DNA from 3 places in the Paenibacillus sp. FSL P2-0322 genome. Region 3 is predicted to be linked to each of the others. Evidence: riboswitches for the same ligand, from Rfam matches in the RefSeq annotation. Region 3 holds a riboswitch; each other region holds the start of a gene.
The links. Region 3 has a riboswitch for cobalamin ahead of cobJ (precorrin-3B C(17)-methyltransferase). Riboswitches for the same ligand answer to the same signal wherever they lie in the genome.
Positions count from the first base shown of each region.

Region 1: another riboswitch for cobalamin. It lies ahead of MKY24_RS26140 (ABC transporter substrate-binding protein); the one in region 3 lies ahead of cobJ (precorrin-3B C(17)-methyltransferase).
Region 2: another riboswitch for cobalamin. It lies ahead of MKY24_RS07105 (cobalamin-binding protein); the one in region 3 lies ahead of cobJ (precorrin-3B C(17)-methyltransferase).

Region 1 is NZ_CP150243.1:5,907,045-5,910,326, forward strand. It holds gene nikB (nickel ABC transporter permease) at 1-84, opposite strand, end outside; gene MKY24_RS26140 (ABC transporter substrate-binding protein) at 100-1,680, opposite strand; cobalamin riboswitch at 1,897-2,101, opposite strand; gene MKY24_RS26145 (nucleobase:cation symporter-2 family protein) at 2,790-3,282, opposite strand, start outside.
Region 2 is NZ_CP150243.1:1,620,991-1,624,272, reverse strand. It holds gene MKY24_RS07110 (iron ABC transporter permease) at 1-973, opposite strand, end outside; gene MKY24_RS07105 (cobalamin-binding protein) at 970-1,977, opposite strand; cobalamin riboswitch at 2,186-2,380, opposite strand; gene MKY24_RS07100 (histidine phosphatase family protein) at 2,502-3,254, opposite strand.
Region 3 is NZ_CP150243.1:5,657,872-5,661,153, reverse strand. It holds gene MKY24_RS25055 (uroporphyrinogen-III synthase) at 1-603, shown strand, start outside; gene MKY24_RS25050 (TIGR00730 family Rossman fold protein) at 810-1,364, shown strand; cobalamin riboswitch at 1,421-1,608, shown strand; gene cobJ (precorrin-3B C(17)-methyltransferase) at 1,919-3,282, shown strand, end outside.

The DNA.
Region 1 (3,282 bases), 250 kb from region 3:
CCGCATCAGTACAAAAGTCAGCGTGGATACAACGAATACAATGATGAGCAGCTGCGCCACACGTTCCAGTATAAAACGAATCATAGGATACGCAGCTCGTTATTCCGTAATATCAGATTGCGCTGTAATGTAGTAATACTCGATCGGATGGGGTGTAAAACCCTCCACCCCTTTTTTCACACCAAACACATTATCAGGATGCACAATGAACGACTGTGGCAAATCCGCATTGATGATATCCAGCGCTTGTAGTGTCACAGCATTACGCTGCGCTGTATCCTTCGCCAGCTTCAAGCTGTTAAGAATACTCTCTAGCGGTTTGGAACTATACCGGCTTACATTGGCTTCGCTTTTCGAAGAATAAAACATGTCCATAAAATATTGCGGCTCTCCTGTATGAGCAGTAAGCATGCTGTACATAGCAAAATCCCAATCGTTTTTGGTCAACGCCTCGTCGATATTTTCCACCTTGCGAATCTTGACTTGGATTCCCTCTTTCAGCAATTGGCTTTGGATGACCTCAGCCATAACGGAGAGCTCTGGACGCTGAGGGAAAGTCAGCAGTGTAACCTCGAACGGCTTGCCTTGCTTAGTCCATGTCCCTTGGGCGTCTTTCTGCCAGCCATCCTTCGTCAACAGCTGCTCTGCCGTTCCGTTCAGCGCTTTACGCTCAACTTTACCGAAGGGAAGAATGCTCGGGAACGGACTGCTTGCTTCCGTACCGAAGCCCCTCATGACGGCGCTCACAATCGATGTGCGTGGAATCAGGCTGTCCACCACCTTACGGTTCGCCGCATCCTTGAATACTGGCGATTCCATATTGTACACGATCATATGGGTGCGTAAGGAGGGAGCCGACAGCACTTGTAGCTTGTCGTTCTTTTTCAGTACCTCTGCGTTATCAACCGGAATATCCGTCGCCACGTCCACCTCGCCGGATTGCAGCGCCATCAGGCGCGAATTCCCATCCGTAATGAACTTCATCGTCGCTTCAGCCAGTCGTGCCTTCTCGCCCCAATATCCGTCATAACGCTCTACGACCAAGGATTGGTCCTTGTTGAATGCTTTGATTTTAAAGGCGCCTGTCATCGCTGGGTAACTCTGCTCATCTTTCATCGATGCCACATCCAGTACAATCGTCGATGGATCAGCTAGATTGGACACCAGCGCCGCGTTCGGCTGGTTTGTCGTGATTTTCAAGGCCAGCGGGCCGCTTACATCAATGGACTTCACATTCAGTAAATCCTTTGCCAGATGGCTTTTCTCGATAGAGCGCAGCAAAGACGCTTTTACACCTGCTGCATCCATACTCTTTCCATCATGAAAAGTGACTTTATCCTGCAAGCTGAACGTCCAAACTGTAGGACTATCCTGCTTCCACTCCTTTGCCAGCCAAGCCACAGGCTCCAGCTTTTCATTCAAACGTACCAGTGTCTCACCTGCACCGGATCGCATCACATCCCAGCTATTATCTCCGTGCGGGTCAACGCCTGACGGTTTCCATGTATACGCCATTACCAGCTTTTTATCTGTCGCTGTTTGTTGTGCTGACGCGTTTTCACCCTTGCCGGAGCTATCCGACGTCTTATTGCTGGCACATCCCGAAAGAGCCATAACTGCTAGCAACAGCATCACCCCTGTACATATCAACCATGAACGCCTGCTACGATTGCTAATCATTCAATGAATCCCCCTCTATCTTGTAAAATCATATAAACCTAACGCAAAACGCGAAAAAAGCATTCCGGACCACTTGATCAGCAGTCAGAAATGCTTTCATTATAAAATGTCATAACTCACCTCGAAGCCAACTCCAAAAACATAGAAGGGATCAGATCGGTTTCAGACATTCCGTATGCAGCACGCCTAACCACCTCCCCAGCATCCCGTGGGTCTGACAGTGATGTCAAAACAGGCAGGTCTCCTGACTCCAGGCGCATCTTTCAGGCCTTCCCGGTTCTTCACAGTTCCAGTGGCTGTTCTGAAAGCTCCAGCAGTATCCTGCTGATGCCTGTATACAGTGGCGGGCCCGTGTCGGAATCAACCGAACTTCCCTTTTAAGTGAACACGCTCAACAACTATCCACATGGTCTCAACAAAACCCCGTACATAGAGTCGTCCGGCTCACACCTGTTTTCTTCCTTTATTTCTTTCCATTACGATCTTATTTTGTTGTCACAGGCTTGTCAATAAATGCTGCACAATATTTTAAATTTGAACGATACAGCGAGATTGAAGGTGATGTCTATTCATTGCGTGCACGAAATGAACGTGCTAAAATTAGGTATAGAGATAATCATCGTGTCCGTATACTAAAAAGAGTCTTCGCCGCGCCAACGGCAAAGACTCTAGGACTTGAAAGGCTGTGGATCACCACCACGGCGCGCTGCATAACTAAATGTTAATGCAAACGAAACCCACCGTTAGGGGCCAACCTAATTACGCGGTGGGTTTTCGCTTGTTCCGAAATTTTCGACGTAGCCAGCGATAAAGTTTACGAATACTAAACACCAGGCTTAGTAACGTAACCATCCAACGCAACACATCGTAGCACGACACAAGGTTGACCATCGGCTTCACCCCCTTTCGGGAAGCTGCACCGTGGTCCGAAAACATCCACCACTATTCAAAATCCATAAGGTAAATTATACCACGGCCTCGCCCACTACTCTAGCAAATTCCTCTAGTAAATAAATCAACTTAAGAGTTAACTTTAGCGCCACTGCACAGTCGGACAGGGTCAATATCTATATGTCCCCAGACGGCAAGGGTTTATTTATCCCTAATCATCAAACCTTCTGTGGAACCTCCTGAACCGTCACGCTTTTGACCGATTCGCCCTGTTTTCTTGTCAAAACGATGTTCAAGACAAGCGCTGTAATCGAACCCGAAACGATACCATTTTGCAACAGCATTTTGGCAAAGCTCGGCAGCTGGTCGAACATTTGTGGCAGAACGGCAGAGCCTAGACCCACGGCAATACTGCATGCTGCGATCAGCAGATTGCTTTCTTTCCGTAGATCCACTTCTGACAGAATAGACATGCCTGATGCAGCGACCGAGCCGAACATGACGATCATCGCCCCGCCCAGCACAGCGTTAGGAATCACTGTCGTTAAAGCAGCCAGCTTAGGCAGCAAACCGAGAACAACCATGATACCGCCCGCAGCAAAAATAACGTTCCGCGATTTGACGCGTGTGAGTGAGATCAGACCCACATTTTGCGAGAAAGCTGTATAAGGAAACGCGTTAAAAATACCCCCAAGCATGATCGCAAGTCCC
Region 2 (3,282 bases), 2.1 Mb from region 3:
CCGTCATCACGCCCAGAGGAATTTCCGTGGGGGCTAACAACGTGCGAGCCGCCGTATCTGCCCAAGCCATAAAAATAGCTCCACCGAGCGCAGATAATGGAACAATCATCCGGTAATCAGGCCCTGTCACCAGACGAATGATATGCGGTACAACGAGTCCCACAAAGCCAATCACTCCACATACCGAGACAGCGGCTGCTGTCAGCAGCGTGGAAATGATCAGAACAGATAGCTTCGTCGCATCTACATGAACTCCCATGTGAGCCGCCTGACGTTCACCCAAAGCCAAAATATTCAGCACACGTGCCCGGTTCCATAGAAATACCAGTCCTATGACCACATAAGGTAAAAGGATTCCTGTATATGACCAACCGCGCAGACTAAGACTTCCCATCGTCCAGTACAATATTTCATTGACCGTCTCCTTCGACATGGCTGTCAGAAAGGAAACAACCGCCCCCAGAAAGGATTGCATCACCACACCCGACAAAATGAGACTTTGTGTCGGGATTTTTCTACCTTCCCGTGCCAACGTCAGCACCATCCACAGCGTCAGCATTCCGGTCGTAAATGCCACTAACGGCAGCGTCCATATGCCAACAAATGAAAATTGAAGGCCCCAATAAATCAGTACTGCCGCTCCTACCGAAGCCCCCGAGGATACCCCCAGTGTATACGGATCAGCCAAAGGATTACGCAGCACACCCTGAAATCCGGCTCCCGCCAGCGCCAGCGCTGCTCCTACCAACATTCCCAGTAACACTCGTGGCAATCTGACCTTCAAAATAATTTGCTCTGAGGATGTATTCCAATCCGGTGTAAACGTATCGCCTAACCATGGAAGGTGGTTAACCAGAATGCCCGTGATCTGGCTGACCGGAAGCTTGGCCGAGCCGATGCCAAGACAGAGCAGCAGCGTCAGTAACAGCAGGACAAGACCTGTTCCTCCAAAGCCGATCAGTTTACGGTTCATTTGAAAATTTCAGGATACACGCCCTTGGCCACTTCCTTGAGACCTTCCGTTACACGTGGACCCGGACGACTGATCAAATTATCATCCACGGCAAACACCCGGTTGTGGCGAACAGCCGATATTTGATCCCATCCACTGCGAGCTTTAATGATTTCGCCGAGCGTTTGACCAGTTTTGTCGTCCTTGACACTTTTGCTGTACAAAATCACGTCAGGGTTCGCAGCAATAATATTTTCCTCACTAATTTGGTACCACCCCTTCTGCGTGGCACCTACATTTTCGCCGCCCGCTAACGTGATCAGCTCGTCCATAAACTCGCCTTTACCAACTGTCCAGCCTGGTGAAAACTCGACGTATACCCGCAGCTTCTGACCTTTACCGATATTTTTAATTCCTTCTTTCACTTCAGCTACATCTGCTCTCATCTTGTCAGTCACCGCTCTCGCTTCTTTCTGATGATCGGTGATTTTCCCATACAATTCGATGTTAGCCATGACATCTTCAACTGTCTTCGGTTCCGTTTTAAAAATCATAATTCCCATGTCGCGCAGCTTGGTCGTAGCCTGTTCACTAAGTGATATCCCTGCAAAAACGACTTCCGGGTTAGCAGCAATGATCGCCTCTTCGTTCGGTTTCATAATACCGCCCACTTTAGGCTTTTTCGTAGCTGCTTCTGGGTAATCAGAGTAGTCGGAGACACCGACAATTTCCTTATCCAGCCCGATGGCGAACAGCGCCTCGGTTTCTGCCGGGGAGACGGAAACGATTTTATCCGGCGCTTTTTTGAATGTAAATTCCTGTCCTGTTGCATCCTTAACTGTGAGTGGGTAAACTGTTTTGCCCGGAGGCTCTTGTGCGGTTACGGTCTGTCCCGGCTGCTGTGAAGAATTCTGGTTCTCTTTATTTTCAGCATTTTTCCCATTAGCGCCACATGCACTCAGCACAACTGCCAAAATCAGAACCAATAGACCTGTTGTCCAAACCTTTATTTTTTTTCCTGCCATGATTTGCACCCCTTCATAAAAAAAATCGTTAAGAGCGTTACTTGAACATCATCAGATATCTTCTAAATCCAGCCTTCTTTTCCTATCAAAAAACCCCCGCATCCTCATATCAGGACACAGGGGTCACGTTAGCGCAGATCGTGCGCAGGCGGCAGCTTCTTTCCGCATGGACAGTCACTGCGAACACGTCATCCTTTCCTCGAAGGACTATGGTGACAGGCGGACGGGCAGGTATCCTGACTTATGGTAAAATGCATGTCCTGAAATTCTTTCATATGCTTAGTAGCACATAAAGCAGGACTAACGGGCATGTTTCCATTTACAGTGGCGGGACCGCGCCGGACTCACACCGACTTCCCTTTTAACAGCGCAGGCAAGGGAAACCATAGTTTCATCACGCTGCGCCGACCTCGTCTGCTGGATATTTGATAAGTGGTAGTCAAGCCGTTCTTTTACTTGATGATTATAGGTTAAAAAGAGGCGGCTTACAACCCAAACAGCCTCTTTATCCGCAGGTGTCTAACCTAATGAGGAAGCATTTCTGCTATGTAATTGTGCCGTCCTGCCAGCCTCAATTGAATCCTAAATGCTTCTCCCGGCCTCGGATTCAGACTCCAAAAATCATGACCCGGTATCAGCATGCAAGCCAACTGACGAATTACGCCACCATGCGTAACGACCAAAACAGAGAGCGGCGCAGCAGTCAAACCCATGGGTTGAACTTCCATAGCAACACGCCATTCATACAGAGAGTCAAGAAATTTCCGTAGACGATTCACAAAATCTGTCCAAGACTCTCCTCCAGGAGGGGTTATCCGTTGTGGCTCATCAATCCAAGCGCGATACAAAGACACATCCTTGAGCATGTCATACGTTTTTCCATCCCACTCGCCAAAATGAAGCTCTCGCAGACGTGGTTCCATCATAGGAGACATAGTAGATAGGGAATCTCCAGACGTCAATTCTGATTCTGGCACAATGATCTGCAAGGTCTGGCGACATCGCATTAAATCGCTGCAATAGATTCGAGCAAAGGACTGCCCTTGCAATTTTTCTTGCAAAGGCTTTAATTCCTGCTCTGCTCCCGGTAGCAAACCTAAGTCGGAGTGTCCCAGATATCGACGTTCCTTGTTCCATAAGGTTGTGCCGTGACGAACTAACACGAGTTCCATGTCCCAATGCAGATCTTCTTTAGCATCATACGGCACCTTATCCTCCTGTGAGTTCGGACTTTGTGCGTATTCTACTCTCCTTTTTGCTGCTATATCTTGTTTCAAGAAATGTCACTTCCTGCTCGATCATTAT
Region 3 (3,282 bases):
GCCGAGCAGATTATGGAGTTGCTGCAATCCTCCAACATTGCAGCGCGGGGCTACAAGACGGTCAATGGACTCAAAAAGCGTGGCTTTACGCCAGCAGTACGAGACGAGGACGGAAGTTTGATCGGATTGACAGGAGCTTTCGCCCCATACGATCTGAAGGGGAAGGAAGTATTGTTGCAACTGCATGGCGATCCAGCTCCACGGTTGGTAAAGTGGCTGGACGAGCAGGGGGCAGTGACCCGCCAGGTACTTCCTTATAAGCATATCCCACCTGAGGAAGCAAAGTTGCAGGCGTTACTGGAGGATATTATCCATCGTAATGTTGATGCTGTTACGTTCACAAGTGGTCCGCAAATCCGATTTTTGGCCCAATATGCCAGAGAGCAAAATCGAATCGAGGATTTACTGGAAGCTTTTCGTGAGGATGTGATTGCTGTATCCGTAGGGAAGGTGACTGCACAGTCCATTGTGGAAGAAGGGATTGACCGAGTCGTGTTTCCAACCGAAGAGCGCATGGGCGCGATGATGGTGGAGCTGGGCAAATATTTTGAACATAACGATTCGGTGCATGGCTGTGGTCTGAAGATCGTGAATGGTCATTGAAATGAGATAGAAATTATAAATGCAGTATGCTAAAAAATGAACTTATATTTTGGGATACAGAGTAAAATAAAGATAAGGGCCTACGAGGTCTTTATCTTTTTTTGTTGGACATGCATCGACAAAGATTTTTGTTATAGCGAAAATGTTTATCTAATATAATGAATAAGTTTCGATGCATGATACTTAGGACAGGAGCTGAGACGTTAATGAATTCTATTTGCGTATTTGCCGGGTCCAGACCTGGACATTCATCGGTATATGTTGAGGCTGCAGGCAAGCTGGGGGAAGCCATGGCTCGCCATCATATCCGTCTGATCTATGGTGGCTCTAGCAGGGGGCTGATGGGAGAGGTGGCGGATGGAATGCTGGCGGGTGACGGTCAGGTCACTGGCATTATGCCCACCCTGTTATTTGATGCAGAGATCATTCATCGGGGAGTTACCGAATTTATTGAGGTAGCAAGCATGCATGAGCGTAAAGCGGCAATGAGCGAGATGGCCGATGCGTTTATCGCCCTTCCGGGTGGCTTGGGAACCTTCGAGGAGCTATTCGAGGTATTGTGCTGGGCGCAAATCGGGATTCATCGCAAGCCGATTGGGCTGCTGAATGTGAATGGATATTTTGACCCGTTAGTAGAAATGGTGCGTCATAGCGTGCAAGAAGGGTTTACCGGGGCCGAGCACCCAGCGTTATTAAGTATCTCTGCGGACCCGGACGAATTGCTACATATGTTAAAAAATAAAGCAGAGAACTTGAAATAAAGCGTTTTTCGTGCTTGCACAACTGATTGAGGCAAGGTTATGATAAGACCCATAATCAAATAGCGGACAGACAAGGTGCCTTTGCGGTTGAGCAAAGGGTAACAGGGAATCGGGTGCAAATCCCGAGCGGTCCCGCCACTGTAAGGAAGAGGATTTTTTAAAATGGTCACTCGTGAAAAACGGGGAAGACGAAAGAATCCGTTGATGCCAAGCCAGGAGACCTACCTTGATCTGTATGCACCGTTAACCTTCGCGGAGAGGATGGGTGTACGAAATCAGGAAATCAGGCACACGTTGCTTTTTCCATGTTGGCTAGAGGTTTGCGTGGATTTGAACGTGCAGCAGCGTTTGAAGCGTAAACAGTCAGATGGAAAACAACGGCAGGCTGGAGGAAGACAAATAGTGTCTTCTTACGCTGTTTGTTCGTCTGATGAGAGATGCGTACATAGAAACCCCATCCGGGCAGGATGGGGTTTTTTCGAGTTACACGATGTGCATAAATCATTGAAATAGATAGCATAGCTGCCCTGAAAAGGATGAATAGGAGGAGCACGATGAGCCCATTAGGAAAATTGCTGGTGATTGGATTTGGACCAGGAGATATGGAACATATCACAAAACGGGCGCTGGATGCGCTGGCCGAAAGTGAGGTCATTATCGGCTACAATACCTACGTTGATTTGATCCGTCCGTTGTTGAACGGACAGGAGATTGTACGCACAGGAATGACAGAGGAAGTGAGCCGTGCACAGGAGGCGGTTCGCCAAGCAGAGATGGGCAAGAAGGTAGCTGTCATTTCCAGTGGAGATGCGGGAGTCTATGGTATGGCAGGGCTGGTGTATGAGGTGCTGATGCAAAAAGGCTGGCGACGCGAGGACGGGGTTGAGGTAGAAGTCGTACCGGGGATCTCGGCTATTCAGTCCTGTGCATCACTGTTGGGGGCGCCAGTTATGCATGATGCGTGCACGATCAGTCTGAGTGATCATCTGACCCCATGGGAAACGATTGTGAAGCGCGTAGAAGCAGCGGCTTCGGCCGATTTTGTGATTGCATTATACAACCCGCGCAGTGGTCGGCGTACCCGCCAGATTGTGGAGACGCAGTCCATTTTGCTGCGTTACCGCGATCCGCAAACTCCAGTCGGGTTGGTGAAAAGTGCTTATCGTGAACGTCAGCAAGTTATTGTAACGACGCTGGAAGATATGCTGAACCATGACATTGGGATGCTGACGACTGTAATCATCGGCAATTCCTCGACGACAGTGTATGACGGCTTGATCGTGACTCCGCGCGGATATCAGCGCAAATACACATTAGATGCGACCGAGCAGGCACTCAAGCCGCACCAGCGTCTCCGCACGGAAGCGGAGCCGTGGTCGCTGGGCGCACAAGAGGATACACCGCAGGCAAGCGCAGCCCCGACTACGCCCGCTGGACCCTCCGCGAGCGGCGCTGCGGTTGCGACGCAGGCACGCCCGCAAGCGATGGCTGCCGTGCAGGCAACGAATGCTGTGCAAACCGGCGCAGCCCCAGCATCGCTGGCGGCAGAGGCACTAAGCCGCCTCGCTGTCGGCGGCAAGCTGCCTGGCGCAGCCAACGCTCGCTGGAGCGGGCAAGCGCCTACCGCCGAGAGCACCGCCGGAACGTCAGCGGTGGCCGGAGCGGGGGCTACGGCTGGAATGGCGACAGGCGGCTTTGGCAAGCCTGCGCTGTTTGAGGTGGGCGTTTCCCCGGGTGTGGGAAACAAGAAGTTCACCGCTCGTCAGATGGCGCTGCTCGCCGAGGTAGCGGGTGATGACGGCGAGCTGGAATACACGCCAGATCATCAGATCGTGCTGCGCGTGCCGTGTGCAGACCCCGAGGAACTGGTCGGACGGCTGCGGGATGAACGATTCATTGTCATGCCGATTGGCGATGT